DNA from 4 places in the Azospirillum sp. VT-I1 genome. Region 1 is predicted to be linked to each of the others. Evidence: riboswitches for the same ligand, from Rfam matches in the RefSeq annotation. Region 1 holds a riboswitch; each other region holds the start of a gene.
The links. A riboswitch is a leader RNA that binds a small molecule or an ion and turns the genes downstream of it on or off. The one in region 1 is predicted to bind thiamine pyrophosphate.

Region 2: it holds a riboswitch for thiamine pyrophosphate, as region 1 does, so the genes downstream of both, AB8P05_RS20545 (ABC transporter substrate-binding protein) here and thiC (phosphomethylpyrimidine synthase ThiC) in region 1, are expected to answer to the same signal.
Region 3: it holds a riboswitch for thiamine pyrophosphate, as region 1 does, so the genes downstream of both, AB8P05_RS17020 (LuxE/PaaK family acyltransferase) here and thiC (phosphomethylpyrimidine synthase ThiC) in region 1, are expected to answer to the same signal.
Region 4: it holds a riboswitch for thiamine pyrophosphate, as region 1 does, so the genes downstream of both, AB8P05_RS01870 (ABC transporter ATP-binding protein) here and thiC (phosphomethylpyrimidine synthase ThiC) in region 1, are expected to answer to the same signal.

The regions. Positions count from the first base shown of each region.
Region 1 covers NZ_CP168800.1:2,417,846-2,421,753, reverse strand. Annotated here, with positions in the region: gene thiC (phosphomethylpyrimidine synthase ThiC) at 1-1,632, opposite strand, end outside; TPP riboswitch at 1,766-1,898, opposite strand; gene AB8P05_RS11630 (magnesium transporter CorA family protein) at 1,979-2,962, opposite strand; gene AB8P05_RS11625 (hypothetical protein) at 3,004-3,291, opposite strand; gene argB (acetylglutamate kinase) at 3,311-3,908, opposite strand, start outside.
Region 2 covers NZ_CP168803.1:422,690-426,597, forward strand. Annotated here, with positions in the region: gene AB8P05_RS20535 ((2Fe-2S) ferredoxin domain-containing protein) at 1-251, shown strand, start outside; gene AB8P05_RS20540 (DMT family transporter) at 523-1,437, shown strand; TPP riboswitch at 1,471-1,585, shown strand; gene AB8P05_RS20545 (ABC transporter substrate-binding protein) at 1,658-2,794, shown strand; gene AB8P05_RS20550 (branched-chain amino acid ABC transporter permease) at 2,799-3,671, shown strand; gene AB8P05_RS20555 (branched-chain amino acid ABC transporter ATP-binding protein/permease) at 3,808-3,908, shown strand, end outside.
Region 3 covers NZ_CP168802.1:669,407-673,314, reverse strand. Annotated here, with positions in the region: gene AB8P05_RS17025 (acyl-CoA reductase) at 1-849, opposite strand, end outside; gene AB8P05_RS17020 (LuxE/PaaK family acyltransferase) at 864-1,967, opposite strand; TPP riboswitch at 2,080-2,212, opposite strand; gene AB8P05_RS17015 (AraC family transcriptional regulator) at 2,330-3,274, opposite strand; gene AB8P05_RS17010 (SDR family oxidoreductase) at 3,373-3,908, shown strand, end outside.
Region 4 covers NZ_CP168800.1:389,071-392,978, forward strand. Annotated here, with positions in the region: gene AB8P05_RS01860 (ABC transporter substrate-binding protein) at 1-145, opposite strand, end outside; gene AB8P05_RS01865 (ABC transporter permease) at 162-929, opposite strand; gene AB8P05_RS01870 (ABC transporter ATP-binding protein) at 926-1,642, opposite strand; TPP riboswitch at 1,728-1,835, opposite strand; gene AB8P05_RS01875 (acetoin utilization protein AcuC) at 1,859-3,088, shown strand; gene AB8P05_RS01880 (hypothetical protein) at 3,238-3,873, shown strand; gene AB8P05_RS01885 (hypothetical protein) at 3,870-3,908, shown strand, end outside.

The sequences.
Region 1 (3,908 bases):
CGTGATCTTCATCGAACAGAATTTCGGCCCGCACATCGAACAGAAATGCGCGGTCTTGGCCCCTTCGGCCGGCAGGGTCTCGTCGTGGTAGGCCATCGCCGTGTCGGGGTCGAGCGACAGGGCGAACTGGTCGCGCCAGCGGAAGGAGAAGCGGGCACGCGACATGGCGTCGTCGCGCAGCCGGGCCGCCGGGTGGCCCTTCGCGAGGTCGGCGGCATGGGCGGCGATCTTGTAGGCGATGACGCCGGCCTTCACGTCGTCGCGGTCGGGCAGGCCCAGATGCTCCTTCGGCGTGACGTAGCAGAGCATCGCCGTGCCGAACCAGCCGATCATCGCCGCACCGATGGCGCTGGTGATGTGGTCGTAGCCCGGCGCGATGTCGGTCACCAGCGGCCCCAGCGTGTAGAAGGGCGCTTCGCCGCACAGCGCCAGCTGCTTCTCGACATTGTGCTTGATCTTGTGCATCGGCACATGGCCCGGCCCCTCGATCATCACCTGCACGTCGCGCGCCCAGGCAATCTTCGTCAGTTCGCCCAGCGTCTCCAGTTCGGCGAACTGGGCGGCGTCGTTGGCGTCGGCCTGGCTGCCCGGCCGCAGACCATCACCCATCGACAGCGCCACGTCATAGGCGCGGCAGATCTCGACGATGTCGGCGAAATGGTCGTAGAGGAAGTTCTCGCGGTGATGGGCCAGACACCATTTGGCGATGATCGAGCCGCCGCGGGAGACGATGCCGGTCACCCGCTTCGCGGTCAGCGGGATGTGGGCCAGCCGCAGCCCGGCATGGATGGTGAAGTAATCGACGCCCTGCTCCGCCTGTTCGATCAGCGTGTCGCGGAACAGCTCCCAGGTCAGATCCTCGGCCCTGCCCTTCACCTTCTCCAAAGCCTGATAGATCGGCACCGTGCCGATGGGCACCGGGGAGTTGCGCAGGATCCATTCGCGGGTCTGGTGGATGTCGGCGCCGGTGGACAGGTCCATCACCGTGTCGGCCCCCCAGCGGATCGCCCAGACCATCTTCTCCACCTCCTCCTCGATGGAGGAGGTCACGGCGGAGTTGCCGATGTTGGCGTTGATCTTGGTCAGGAAGTTGCGGCCGATGATCATCGGCTCCGACTCGGGGTGGTTGACGTTGGACGGGATGATCGCCCGCCCGCGCGCCACCTCGTCGCGAACGAACTCCGGCGTGATGAAGTCGGGGATGTCGGCGCCGAAATCCTCACCGTCGCGGGCAGCGGGCAGCGCCGCGGCACGGCCGAGATTCTCGCGGACGGCGATGTATTCCATCTCCGCGGTGACGATGCCGGCGCGGGCATACGCCATCTGCGTGACGGTCCCGCCGCCCTTGGCGCGCAGCACGCCGCTTTCTGTCGTCTCCACGTCGCCACGGGCCAGGATCCAGTCGCGGCGGTGCTTGGCCAGCCCGGCGCGCACGTCGATGGTCACCGTCTCGTCGGTGTAGGGTCCGGAGGCATCATAGACGGTCAGCGGCGGCTCGCCGCCGGACAGGGCGATTTCGCGCATGGCGACGCGCAGGTCGGGATAGCGCGTGCCCGGCACATGGGTTTTCCGCGACGACGGCAGCGGGCCGGTCGAAATGCGGATGGCGGTCTCGTTGAAGTCCTTGGGCATTGGGTTTCTCCGTCGGAGTTGGGCGGACAAACCCGGGACTGCGGACGGAGGTGCGGTGTCTTCGTGCGGGCCGTATCCCTGCATGAGTCCCCGGCACGGCGGGGGCCGATACGGCCGGACGGGGCGAGAATCGGCCCGTCACGAGGTCCCTCCCTTCGCCGGTATGACCCGGATCAGGTTCGAAGGGTCACCACGCTGCCGGCTGCGCTTAGCGCCGTCCGGCCGTTGGTATCTCAGCCCCCTGTCGGGACCCCCTGGAATGGCGCCCATCCTGCCGGGACGGGCCGCCCCTGTCAAAAGGAAAGAACAGCGGACGATCCGCCCACCTCATTGTGTGGATGCGGCGCTACAGCCAGCGCTTCAGACGGACATAGATCATCGGCAGCAGCGCCGACAGCAGCATCAGGCCCAGGGCACTGGGATAGCCGAAGGGCGAGTCGGTCCCCGGCATCTCGTGGAAATTCATGCCGCCGATGCTGGCGACCAGGGTCGGCGGGAACAAGAGGACGGTCAGGACCGACACGATCTTGACGATCTCGTTCTGCTCCACGTTGATCTGGCCCAGTGCGGTGTCCAGCGCCAGCGCGACCTTGCCGGCCAGGAAGCGGGCATACTGGTCCAGCCCGCGCAGATCCTGCAGCGTCGTCTTGGCCCAGCGCCGTGTCGCCTTGCCGGAGTTCCAGCCGTCGCCGCGCGCCAGGAACGCCGTCATGCGGGACAGGCTGGCCAGGCTGATGCGGGCCTTGCCGATCAGGTGGCCGGCATGGCCGATGCGCTTCAGCGTCTGGGCGTCGTCCAGCGTTTCGCCGCGCGAGCGCAGCTTGCGTCCACGGAAGTGGCGGCGGTTCAGCACGTCCAATTCCACCCCGGTCCGCCGCAGCACGGCGGAGGTGCGGTCGACCATCCCGTCGACCAGCGCCGCCAGAACCAGCTCCCCGCGGGAGGCCGGCACCTGCCCATGGGTGGCGCGGCGCCGGAAGGCCAGCAACGGCTGGGGATCGATGTCGTGGATGGTGACCAGCCGGCGCCCGGCCAGCACGAAGCTGACGGTGGCGATGCGCGGTTCGTCGGTGTCGGCCCAGACCAGGGCGGTGACGGTCATGGTCAGGGCGCCACCGGCGATGCGCAGGCGACTCGATTCCTCGATCTCCGCCATCTGCTCGCGGGTCGGCAGGCTGGCGCCGATCAGCGCCTCGGCCCGCGCCAGTTCCTCGGCGGTCGGGTTGATCAGGTCGAGCCAGACGGTCGCCTCGGGCAGCGGCTCCGCCCCCTCCGCGGCTTCCCTGGCCCAGCGCAGCAGACCGCCGTCATTGACGAAGACATGCAGCAAGGCAATGCTCCTTGCGTGGTTCGAGGCGGCTCCTGGAGCGCCTAGGTCATCCGCCCGCCACGCCGCGGCTTAACCGGCGATGGTGCCTTCCCTTCGGTGTCGAGGTCCAGCGTCCCGCCTTCCGCCTTCAGCGCCTGTTCCAGCTTGCGGCGGAAGGCGCCGCCATCCCGCTTGGCGTCCAGGAAATGGCCGACCGCCTCCTTCGCCGCGTCGCTGTCGTAGGGGACCTTGCCCAAGGCCGCCAGCTTGGCACGCTCCACCAGCTTCGGGTCCATCCGGTCTCGGATGGCCTTCATCTGGCGGAGCAGATCCTTGCGCAGGTCGGACATCGGTCCCCCCGTTGTTGCGTCAGGCCTTGCCGATCAGGGTGCCGGCGCCGCCCTCGGTGAAGATCTCCAGCAGCAGCGCGTGCGGCACGCGGCCATCCAGGATAACAGCGGCGTCGACGCCCTGCTCCACCGCGCTGATGCAGGTTTCGATCTTCGGGATCATGCCGCCGGACGCGGTGCCGTCGGCGATGGCCTTGTGGGCATCCTCCAGCGACATCTTCTCGATCAGCTTCTTGTCCTTGTCGAGGACGCCGGCGACGTCGGTCAGCAGGAAAAAGCGCGCCGCCTTCACCGCCGCCGCGACCGCGCCGGCCGCCGTGTCGGCGTTGATGTTGTAGGTATCGCCATTCACGTCGAAGCCGACCGGCGCGATGACCGGGATGATGTCCGACTGGGCCAGCGCATGCAGGATCTGCGGGTTGACCTTGTACGGCTCGCCGACGAAGCCCAGGTCCAGCACCTTCTCGATGTTGCTGTCGGGGTCGCGCTGCACACGCTCCAGACGGCGGGCGGTGATCAGGTTGCTGTCCTTGCCCGACAGGCCGACGGCACGGCCGCCGGCGCCGTTGATGGCGGCGACGATCTGCTTGTTGATGGAGCCGGCCAGCACCATCTCG
Region 2 (3,908 bases), on a different replicon from region 1:
GCTGCGCCGCCAAGGGCGCCCATCCGCTGTGGCAGCGGCTGGACCAGAAAATCCAGGGCAAGGGCCTGACGGATGTCGGGATGGCGCTGACGGGCTGCCTCGGCTTCTGTTCCGCCGGGCCGCTGATGGTGGTGTATCCGGAGGGCATCTGGTACCGGCCGGAAACGCCGGAGGACATCGACGAGATCGTGGAGTCGCATCTGGTCGGGGACACGCCGGTGGAGCGGCTGGTGATGGTGCTGACGCGGTGAGGGGTGGGGGAGTGCTGACGGCGATGCCCCCTCCCTAACCCTCCCCGCTGACGCGGGAGAGGGGACTGCCGCTGCTTCGGCATTGAAACCGCTCTAGACAAGCGTCCTGCCCCCTCTCCCGCGGAACGCGGGGAGGGATGGGGAGGGGGCATCCATCGCCTGAACCCCGCCAAACCCCACGCCTACCAGACCTGCGGTTGCGGCATTGGGACGCGGGCGGATTTGCCCATATTGTGGGCAACCTCCGCCATTGCCCGTCCGAACCGATCCCATGACCGACGCCGAGACCGCCGACCTGCTGCCTGCCGAGGCCGATTCGGTCCCCTATGCCGTGGGCTGCTTCCTGGGCGCGATCCTGCTGTTCGCGGCGATGGACACGCTCATCAAGTTCCTGACCGCCGACTACCCGGTGCCGCAGCTGATGTTCGTGCGCTCGCTGGTCGCCCTCCTGCTGGTGGGCGGCTACACCCTGTGGCGGGGCGGCGGGATCGCGGCGATGCGGACGCGACGGCCCTGGGGGCATGTCTGGCGGGCCTTCGCCGGGCTGATCTCCATGGGATGCTTCTTCTATGCGTTCCGCGAGTTGCCGTTGGCCGACGTCTATGTGCTGAGCTTCGCCGGGCCGCTGTTCATCACCGCGCTGTCCGCCCCGCTGCTGGGGGAACCCGTCGGCTGGCGCCGCTGGGTGGCGGTGGTGGTCGGCTTCGGCGGCGTGGTGGTGATGGCGCAGCCGTCCACCGGTGCGCCGCTGGTGCCGGTTCTGGTCGGGCTGTGCGCCGCCCTGTTCTATGCGCTGGCCGCCTTGGCCGTGCGCGGTCTGTCGCGGACGGAGACCAGCGCATCCATCGTGCTCTATCTGCTGTTGACGACGACGGTGGTCAGCGGGGCGCTGACGATCCCCGTCTGGACGGCGCCGACCGCCTATGCGCTGGGACTGATGGCGCTGGTCGGCGCGATCGGCGCCGGGGCGCAGGTGCTGCTGACCCAGGCCTTCCGCCGCGCGCCGCCGGCGGTGGTGGCACCCTTCGAATATACCAGCATGGTCTGGGCCAGCCTGTTCGGCTGGATGGTGTTCGGCGACCTGCCGACCGCACCGGTGCTGCTTGGCGCCATGGTCATCATCGGCAGCGGGCTCTACATCCTGCATCGTGAAACCGTGGTGGCGCGCCGCCGGCTGGGTTCTTGACAGGACGGGCCCGGCGGCGACACTCTCGCCGCCTGTTCACGGCTGGGGTGCCCGTGCGGATGCCGGATCGGCGGATGCGCGGGCTGAGACAACACCCATCGAACCTGATCCGGGTCATGCCGGCGAAGGGAGCCGACCGGAACCCGACGGATCGCCTGCAAAACGCCCCGTCTCCTCCGCGTCGCCCCGGTTGCCGGCGCGTGTTGAGGAGTTTTCGGTCATGCGGCGCGCGCTTCCCCTCCTGATCGGCCTGCTGGCCGCATCCTCCTGCCTGTCGTCCGCCGTCCGCGCCGACGACACGCTGTCCTTCCCGGTGCTGGTGCCGCTGACCGGCTTCCTGTCGCTGGAGGGCACCAGCCAGCGGAACGGTGCCGTCCTGGCGCTGAAGCAGACGCCGGCCGGCGTCGCCATCGCGTCGGAGGTCGTCGATACCGGCACCTCGCCCGAGGCGGCGGTGACGGCGCTGGAGCGCGCGGCCGGCCGCGGCACGGTCGGCGCGGTCGCCGCCAGCATGCTCGGCACCCAGATGCTGGCGATGCTGCCCTTGGCGCAGGAACTGAAGCTGCCGCTGGTCACCGTGTCGGGCACCGCGTCGATCACCGAGCAGGGCAACCCCTGGGTCTTCCGCTTCTTCCCCGGCGACGCCGTGACCAAGGCCGCCCACGCCCGCTATGTGGTGGAGGAGTTGGGCAAGCGTCAGCCCGCCGTCATCTACCAGACCACCGCCTATGGGCAGAGCGGCAAGACGCATCTCGACGCCGCCTTCAAGGCGCTGGGCGTCACGCCCGTCTTCGAGGAGGGGGTGGATCCCGCAGCCAAGGATCTGCTGCCGGTGCTGACCAAGGCGCTGGCCGCCAAGCCCGACGTGCTGGTGCTGCACCTGCATTCCGGCCCGACGGCGCTGCTGCTGCGGCAGGCGGCCTCCAGCGGGGTGGCGGTGCCCATCGTCGCCGGTTCCGCCATGCATCAGCCGAGCACTGCGGCCCTGCTGGAGCCGGCGGAGCTGAAGGGCGTCTGTGCCGAGACCGCGGCCTCGCCCATTTCCGGCGACACGCCGGAGGTGAAGGCCTTCACCGACGCCTACCGCGCCGCCTTCGGCAAGGAGCCGGACGCCTTCGCGCTCGGCCAGTATGACGGCATGACCATGGTGCTGGAAGCGGTGAAGGCCGGCGCCCGGACACCGGACGCCATCGCCAAGGCGCTGTCGGCGGAGAGCTTCAAGGGCCTCGCCATGACCTACAAGTCCGACGGCAAGGGCAACATGGCCCATTCCGCCGTCATCGTCTGCTATGACGGGACCAGCCGCGTGCCGGTGCTGGCGAAGCGGTACGACGACCCCGCGCTTGCGGCGAAGTGAGCGGATGGCGGCGCTTCAACTGCTGGTCAACGGGGTGGCGCTGGGCGCGGCCTATGCCTTGGTGGCGCTGGGCTTCGTGCTGGTGCTGAACGCCACCTCGGCGGTGAATTTCGCCCAGGGCGATCTGGTGATGGCCGGCGGGCTGCTGGCGGTGGCGCTGGCGCCGCTGATCCCGTTGCCGGGCATCGCCCTGCTGCCGGTGGTTCTGGCGCTGATGGCGGGGCTTGGGCTGCTGCTGGCGCTGGCGGCCTATCTTCCCTTGCGGCGGCGGCCGCCGGTGTCGGTCTTCATCAGCACCATCGCCATCGGCATCATCCTGCAGAACGGTGCGGCCATCCTGTTCGGGCCGGAACCGCGCGCCGCACCGCCGCTGTTCGGCGACGCCATTCTCTACATCGGCGGGCTGGCGGTTCCGGAGCAGTCGCTCGCCATCGTCGGGGTGGCGGCGCTGCTGATCGGGGCGCAGCAATGGGTGTTCGCCCGTACCCAGTTGGGCCGGCGGCTGCGCGCCACCGCGCAGGATCCGGAGATGGCGCGGGCCTGCGGCGTGCCGGTCACCGCGATGATCCTGGTGACCTTCGCCATCGGCGCCGCCTGCGCCGGGGCGGCGGGGCTGCTGCTGGCCAACCGCTATTTCGTGACGCCGACCGCGGGCGGGGATCTGATTTTGAAGGCCTACATCGCGGTGACCATCGGGGGCTGGGGCTCCGTGCCGGGGGCGGTGGTGGGAGCGCTGCTGATCGCGCTGTTCGAGGTGGGGGTGTCGTCGGTGCTGTCCTACCCGGTGGCATTGGGCGCGCTGTACCTGACGCTGCTGGCGATCCTGGTGCTGCGGCCGCAGGGGCTGTTCGGCGAAGCGGTGCGGCGCCGTGGTTGACCCGCTTTCCCCGGTGAAGATTCCCTCTCCCCCCGGGGAGAGGGTCAGGGTGAGGGGACGCGCGGCGACGGGCGTTCGGCCGGCGGAACCCCCTCACCCCAACCCTCTCCCCGGGGGGAGAGGGGGCTATGTCGGGGTGGAGAATGTCGCGCTGTTTGCCGGCGCCCTCGCTCTATTCGTCTACGCGCTCGTCTTCGCCTCTCCCTACGGCCTGCGCGTCCTGACCGTCGCCGGTGT
Region 3 (3,908 bases), on a different replicon from region 1:
CGCCCGCCGCGGATCCAGCGCGGCGCGCGACACCAGCGCGAAGCTGATCTTGTGGCCGTAGGGCAGGAAGCGGGTGGTCACTGGCACCCGGTCGCGGATCGCCGCCAGCGCCGCGGTGCCGCCATAGGCGACCACCATGTCGGCCTGGGCCAGCCATGCCCGCTCCGCCGTCGCGTCGCCGCCCTTCCACCACACCACGGCCAGACACTCGCCCAGCCTGGGGTCGATCTCCGCCAGCAGCTGCGCGAACCAGCCCGCGAACAGCGGCTCGGCACTGGGCAGCTTGCCGACCGTGCCGGACTTGACCAGCAGGCCGGAGATCAGGCTCCACAAGGGCAGCCCCGGCACATTGCCCGCCCAGACATGCAGCAGCAGGTCGGGGCCGAAGGCGCGGGTGAAGCCGCCCTTGGGCGCCGGCTGGAACTCGTCCAGCACCTGCGGGTTGGCGAAATCCTCTGCCAGGAAGCGGCGCAACTCATGGGCGCGGAAGGTCTTCAGATAGCCGGTCAGCCCCAGCCTGACCATCTCTGCGTCATAGCCGGTGACGATGGGCAGCAGCCGCTCAGCCCGGCGGCGCCACGGGTCCTCGCGGTCGAGAAGCCGTTGGATCGCCGCGTCGATCACCGCGACGATGTGCGCCGTTGGCAGCGTCTTCAGATAGCCGCGCGCCGCCGCCCGGACCGTCGCCGCAACCTGCTCCACCTGCCCGGAATCCAGCACCGGCACCGCCACGCGCAGCGCCGCATCGCCCGACCCGAAGGTCAGCACGCGCCGCTCCACCGCATCCGGCGGCAGGCCGGGCAGATGTCCGGCCAGTTCCAGGCGGGACGGATCGTCGCCGAAGGCCAAGGCCGCGCTCCCCCTCAACCGCGCGCAGCGGCGAGGAAATCCTCCACCGCCAGCGAGCAGCCCTTGGCCTGCGCCCCGGCGACACGGCCCAGCAGGCGGAAGCCGCCCTCCTCCAGGATGCCGGCGTCCTCGGTCAGGATGGCGGCGACGGAGTTGACGTGGGCCAGGTCATGGTGCACCAGCACGCCCATGCTGCCGGCGGGAACATCGCGCCCGGACAAGGGATCGACGACGCGGCTTCGGATCCAATGCGGGCCGGATTTCAGCGACGGGCAGACAGCATTGCCGTCGTCGTAGAACTGGGTGCTCAGCTCCGTCATGCCGTACATGTTGATGCAGCGCTCGCGCGGCACGCCGAAGAAGGCTGCAAGCTGCCCATAGAACTCGTCCGGCTCCAGTTCCCGCGACTGGCCCTTGAAGCCGCCGGTGTCGAGGATGCGGCTCCCCTCCGGCAGAGCAAAGCGGCGGCCGTCGCGCGCCATCGCGTCCATCAGATGCACGAAGCCGTAGCTGGCGCCCAACAAGGCGAAGGGCTCCCCTGAGCGTTCGGCGGCGGACAGCCGGTCATAGAGCCCGGCGGTGTCGATGCCCGCTTCCCCGATCCAATGGCGGCTGTCCGGCGTACCGCATTCCGCCCGCGCCAGCTCCAGATAATGGGCGAGCGAGGAGTTCGGCATTGCCGTCTCGGTTGGGAACAGGATGCCCATCGCCATCCGCTCCGCGCCCGCCCCTGCACCCTGCATGAAGCGACGGCGGAAGTTGAGCAGCATGGACCGGTCGTAGACCGCCAGGGTCGTGTGGTGGATCTGGCCGCGGATGCCGCCCTTGGTCGTGCCGCTGGTCATGAAGATGCGGGCGGACTCCTCCGCCGGGCGGCAGCTGAGCGTCAGGTCCTTGAAGGCGTTGATCGGCACCGCCGGGACGTCGCGCCAGCTCTTCACCCCGCGCGGCGTCCGGCCGCGCTGCATGGCGAAGCGGCGGTAAGGCTGGTTGTGCTCGAACTGGTGGGCGAAGACCGCCAGCGCCAGGGCGTTGAATGCGTCGTCGGCCGCGGCCCCGCTTCCGATGTCGGCCTCCATGAAGGCCAGGACCTTGTCGTAGATCACGCTGTCGTAGATCGCGCTCACGGCCACACTCCCCGCCCCGTTTTCTCCAAGCGGCACCGACCGATGGAGCAGCAAACGAATCCGGGACAAGCCTGTGGGGTATGGATCAGCGCGTCGGCCGCGAAGGCCTTCTCGTCCCGCATCCCTACGCCGGCATGACCCGGATCAGGTTCGAAGGGTTGCCGCGTCGCCCGGACGTGAAGGACCGGGCCGGCGGGTGTCTCAGCCTCCTTGACGAGGCTCCCCTGGGAACGGGACGGAGCCTAGAAGACCATCGCGCCGTCTGTCAACGACGGGGATGCCGGCTTTGCGGAGGGCGGAAAGGGCGGCTGTTCCACGACACACCGCCGCGCACAGCGGGCATGGCGGCGGCGTCACGCCGCCGTGCCGGTCCTCGCAGGTTCGGAGATCGCCGTTTCCTCCTCCTGCAGGCGTGCATACACAGTCGGCGGAACCCCGACATGGCGGGCGAAGGCGACGCTGAATGTGCTGGCGGAACTGTAACCGACACGCTCCGCGATGTCGGCGATGCCGCCATCCCGCCGGCGGAGCATATCCTTCGCCAGCGCCATCCGCCATTGGAGCAGGTATTCCATCGGCGCGACGCCCACCGCCTGCCGGAACCGCTCGAAGAAGGTGGATCGCGACAGCGCGGCTTCCTTCGCCAACTGCGCGACCGTCCAGGGCAAGGCCGGGTGCCCGTGGATATGCCGCAGGGCCACCGCAAGGCGGTCGTCACCCAGCCCGCGCAGCAGACCCGGCGACCCGGCGGACAGCATCGTGGAGCGCAGCGCCTCGATCAGCAGAACCTCAAGCAGGCGCGCCAGGATGACGTCGCGCGCCGGCCGCTGCGCACGTGACTCCTCGTTCACCAACTGCACCAGTGTGCTCAGCCGCTTCTCTCCACGGACATGAACCAGTTGCGGAAGCAGCGACACCAGCAGGGACGCATCGGGCGAACCGAATGCGCAGTAGCCGACAAGATTGCGCACCTCCGGCGGGCGATCGGCACTGCCGAGCAGGAATTCTCCCGGCCGCACTTCGACCGGAACGGTGTCGGCCGCTCCCGGAGGCATCGGTTCGATGCTCGACACCGTGAACTCGCAGGCCGCCGGGATCAGCACGAAGTCGTCCGTCTCAAGGAGGATGGGATCGTCGTTGCCGACACTCAAGCGGCACGAGCCGTCGAGAACCACGCAGTAGAACGGGCGTCGGGCCTCCGTGCGCCGGACCCGCCAGGACCCGGCCCCGCGGGTGAGCTTTGAGAATGAGGCGCTCGGCCGAAGCAGGCCGACCACCTGCGCCAAGGGGTCGATCACTTTCGGACTCCTGCAAACGAATTCCGGATTTCTGATTGTAGATCGTCCAGGCACCGCGCTCTATCCTCCGCTTCGCATTCAGCGACAGGAGCCATCCCATGAAGACCATTCTCATCACCGGCTGTTCATCCGGCTTCGGCCTGGAAACCGCCCGCCATTTTCTCGACCGCGACTGGACGGTGATCGCCACCATGCGCACCCCGACCGGGGATATCCTTCCCAACTCGGAGCGTCTGCGCATCCTCCGCCTCGACGTCACCGATGCGGACGGCATCCGGCAGGCGGTGGAGGAGGCGGGCCCGGTCGACGTGCTGGTCAACAACGCCGGCATCGGATTGCTGAGCGCCCTGGAAGGGGTGACGATGGATGCCGTGCGCGGGATTTTCGCCACGAACACCTTCGGCACCATGGCGATGACACAGGCCATGCTGCCCCAGTTCAGGGCGCGGAGGTCGGGCGTCATCGTCAATGTCACCTCCAGCGTGACCCTGAAGCCGCTGCATCTGCTCTCGGTCTACACGGCAAGCAAAGCGGCGGTGAACGCCTTCACGGAGTCCCTGGCCCTGGAACTGGAGCCGTTCAACATACGGACGCATCTCGTGCTTCCGGGCCGGGCGCCGGACACGTCCTTCAG
Region 4 (3,908 bases), 840 kb from region 1:
AGCCCTTCTCCTGCGCCACCACCAGCGGCGCATGGTCCGGGTTGACGAACCAGTCCAGCATCACGGACAGCTTGTCCTGGGCCAGCGCCGGAAGCGCGGTCATCAGGCCGGCCGCCATCAGGCCGGCGGCGAACAGGTGCTTCATCGGATCTCTCTCCCCTTCAAGGATTGGCGTCTTCGGCCGGTTGCGTATCGGGTTGCCAGGGCAGGGCGCGGCGGGCCAGCGCATCGACGGCGGCATAGAGCGTCACCGCGAACAGCCCCAGCACCAGCACGGCGGCGAACAGAAGGTCGATCTGCATGCGGGCGTTGGCGTGCAGCATCAGGTAGCCGAGGCCGGAGGACGACCCCACCCACTCGCCGATCACCGCACCGATGGGCGCGACAGCTGCGGCCACCCGAACGCCCGACCAGAAGGCGGGCAGGGCGGCGGGCAGGCGGATGCGCCACAGGATGGCGGCGGGCGAGGCGCCCATGGTGCGGGCAAGGTCGAGCCAGCCGGGATCGGTGCGGCGCAGACCGTCGAACAGCGCCGTCGTCACCGGGAAATAGATGACCAGCACCGCCATGGCGATCTTGGACGCCATGCCGTAGCCCAGCCAAAGCACCAGCAGCGGCGCCAGCGCGAAGACCGGAATCGCCTGGCTGACCAGCAGCAGCGGCATCAGCCAGCGCCGCGCCGTGCGGAACCGCGCCAGCAGCAGCGCGCTGACGCCGCCCAGGGCCACGCCGGCCACCAGCCCGATCAGAATCTCGGTCAGCGTCGTCAGTCCATGGCTCCACAGCAGCGGCGCCTGCCGCCGCATCGCGTCCGCCACGGCCAGCGGACCGGGCAGCAGGTAGCGCGGCAGGCCGGTGGCCCAGACCAGCGCCTGCCAGCCGGCGACCAGCACCGCGAGCGTCACCAAGGCGCGCAGCAGCGCCCTCATTCCGCCAGCCTCCGCAACAGCTCCGCCTGCAGCGCCAGCAATCCGGGGTCGTCCACCCGGCGCGGCACCGGGCCGGACGGCTCCAGCGCCGGCCCCATGATCGCGGGGCGGCCGGTCATCACATGCAGGCGGTCGCCGATGCGCAGGGCCTCCAGCGGGTCGTGGGTGACCATCAGGACGGTGCGGCCGGCCAGCGTCTCCGCCGCCGTCTCCTGCAGCCTCAGGCGGGTGATGGCATCGAGCGCGGAGAAGGGCTCGTCCATCAGGACCAGCGGCTTGTCCTCCATCAGCGTGCGGGCCAGCGCCACCCGCTGCCGCTGTCCGCCGGACAGGGCGGCCGGGCGGTCGCGCTCCCGTCCCGCCAGCCCAACGCGGCCGAGCAGCGCTCTGGCGCGCTCCACCCGCGCGGCATCGGGTCGGCGGTGGCGCAGCCGGTCGCCCAGCAGGACATTGTCCAGAACGGTCAGCCAGGGCAGCAGCAGGTCCTGCTGCGCCATGTAGGCGATGCGGCCGGCGAGCGGCAGCCCGTCGCCGGTGGTGACGGTGGTCGGCGGCTCCGGCTCCGCCAGCCCGGCGAGGATGCGCAGCAGCGTGGTCTTGCCGACGCCGCTCGGCCCCAGCAGGCAGGTGGTCCGCCCCGGCGGCAGCTCCAGCGTCAGGTCGGAAAACAGCAGCGTGCCGCCGAAGGTCAGCCGCGCACGCGAGACGGTCACCGAAAGCGGCGTCATCGCCGGGCCTTAAGCGAGACTGGTCGCAAGCCTGGGCGCGAGCATGGCGGTATGGCGGATAGGGTGCGCTTGCAGGCAGCCATCACTGATCCCTACGCCGGCATGAACCGGATCAGGTTCCAGGGGTCGTCCCGCAACGGGACCTCTCAGCCGCCCATCGGCTCCCCCAGTGAAGGCCGCGACTATAAGCGCGGACGATCCGTGACCGCAAGCATTGCCGGTGGCGGCTTGCGGAGCGTGGAAGCGGCGGGGCGGCGCTTGACCGGCGCGCGGCTCCGCCTAGTTTCTGGCGGGACCGATGGAGATCATCCCCTGACCACGCCTCTCCGCACCCCTCTGTTCATCGGCGGCGAGATCTATCGCGGCTCGACCTATGGCCCGAAGCATCCGCTGGCGATCCCGCGCGTTTCGACCGTCATCGACCTCAGCCGCGCCATGGGGTGGCTGCCCGACGAGGTCTATCTCGACACCCATGTGGCGAGCGAACGCGAACTGGCGCGTTTCCACACCGCGGACTACATCGCCGCGCTGAAGCGGGCGGAGGCGGAGCAGCGGGTGGACGAGGCGACGGCGGCCCGCCACAATCTGGGCAAGCTGGAGAACCCCGTCTTTGCCGAGATGTACCGGCGGCCGGCCCACAGCAGCGGGTCGGCCCTGCAGGCGGCGCGGATTCTGGGCGACCGGCCGGCCGGCCTCGTGTATGCGCCGGCCGCCGGCACCCACCATGCGCGCCGCGACCGGGCCAGCGGCTTCTGCTATTTCAACGCGCCGGTGCTGGGCATCCTCGAACTGCTCGACCATGGGCTGGAGCGGGTTCTCTATGTCGATCTCGACGCCCACCATGGCGACGGGGTGGAGGAGGCGTTCGCCGACGACGACCGGGTGCTGACCATCTCCATCCACGAGGACGGGCGCTGGCCCTATACCGGTAAGGCGGAGGACCGCGCCGGCGGCTTGGCCCGCAACCTGCCGGTCCCGCCGGGCTTCAATGACAGCGAGATGGAGCATGTGATGGAGGCGGCAGTGCTGCCGCTGGCCCGTGCCTTCCGTCCGCAGGCGATGGTGATCCAGACCGGCGCCGACGCCCTGGCCGAGGATCCCTTGAGCCGGCTGGAGCTGTCCAACCATGCGCTGTGGGAAGCGGTGGCCGCCCTGCTGCCGCTGGCACCGCGGGTGCTGGTGGTCGGCGGCGGCGGCTATAACCCCTGGTCGGTCGGGCGTTGCTGGACCGGGATCTGGGCGGTGATGAACGGGATCGACCCCGCCGTGCCGCCGACGGCGGAGGCGGAGGGGGTGCTGCGCGCCATCACCTGGAACCGCGCCGCCGGCCGCAACCCGCCGGAGCACTGGTTCACGACTTTGGCGGACGAACGCCGGCCGGGGCCGGTGCGCGATGCGGTGAAGCGGGTGGCGGAAATGGCGGTATCCTGACTCATTTCTGACGAATATCGAACGAAGCCGCGACGATTCGTTGACGGGGTTGGATTGTTCGTTGATCCTTGAAACTCCGCATTTGTGCCGATCCCTCCGATTCCGGCCGGTCGGGCACTGCGGGTTTCGGGAGGAGAACGGGCGGGCGGATGTCGAACACGACGCTGTTCCTGATCGCCATCGTCATCATCATGCTGGCCGCCGTTCCGGTCGCCATGATGCTGAAGGATTTCCTGCCGAACATTCTGGAAAAGAGCAGCGGGCTGGAGCAGATCGAGAACCGCGTCTATGTGCTGCATGCCGAGGCGCACGAGCTGCAGAACCGCGTCAACCATCTGGTCCAGCGCCGCAACAGCCAGTCGTCCGAGCGCGCAAGGCTGGAAAGCGACATCCGCAAGGCGGAAAAGCAGATCAGGGAACTGGCGGAACAGCCGCCGCTGTTCGTGCATGAGGTCGGCGATCCCCAGGCCGGCCTGATGAAGTTCGTCGCGACCGTCACGCAGGAGAAGGCATCTGCCGCCGCAAGGGCTGCCGGCGAGCGCGGTCCGGTCAACCAGATCTGGCGCTGCGCCAACGTGGCGGAAGTGTGGGCCTCCAGCTTCGACGAGGCGAAGCAGATGGTCGACGTCGCCTTTCCCTTCAAGCTGGGCTTCCAGAAGTCGTTCATGCGCGGCGACGTGCGGAGCGGCGGGGCGAAGGGCGGGGGTGCGAAGGGCGGCGTGCCCCAGCCCCCGGCGACGGCGCGGGCCAAGGCGTCCGCCGTCACGTCCGGTGCCGCGACATGATGATCAACTTCATCATCGTCCTGGGCATCGTCGCC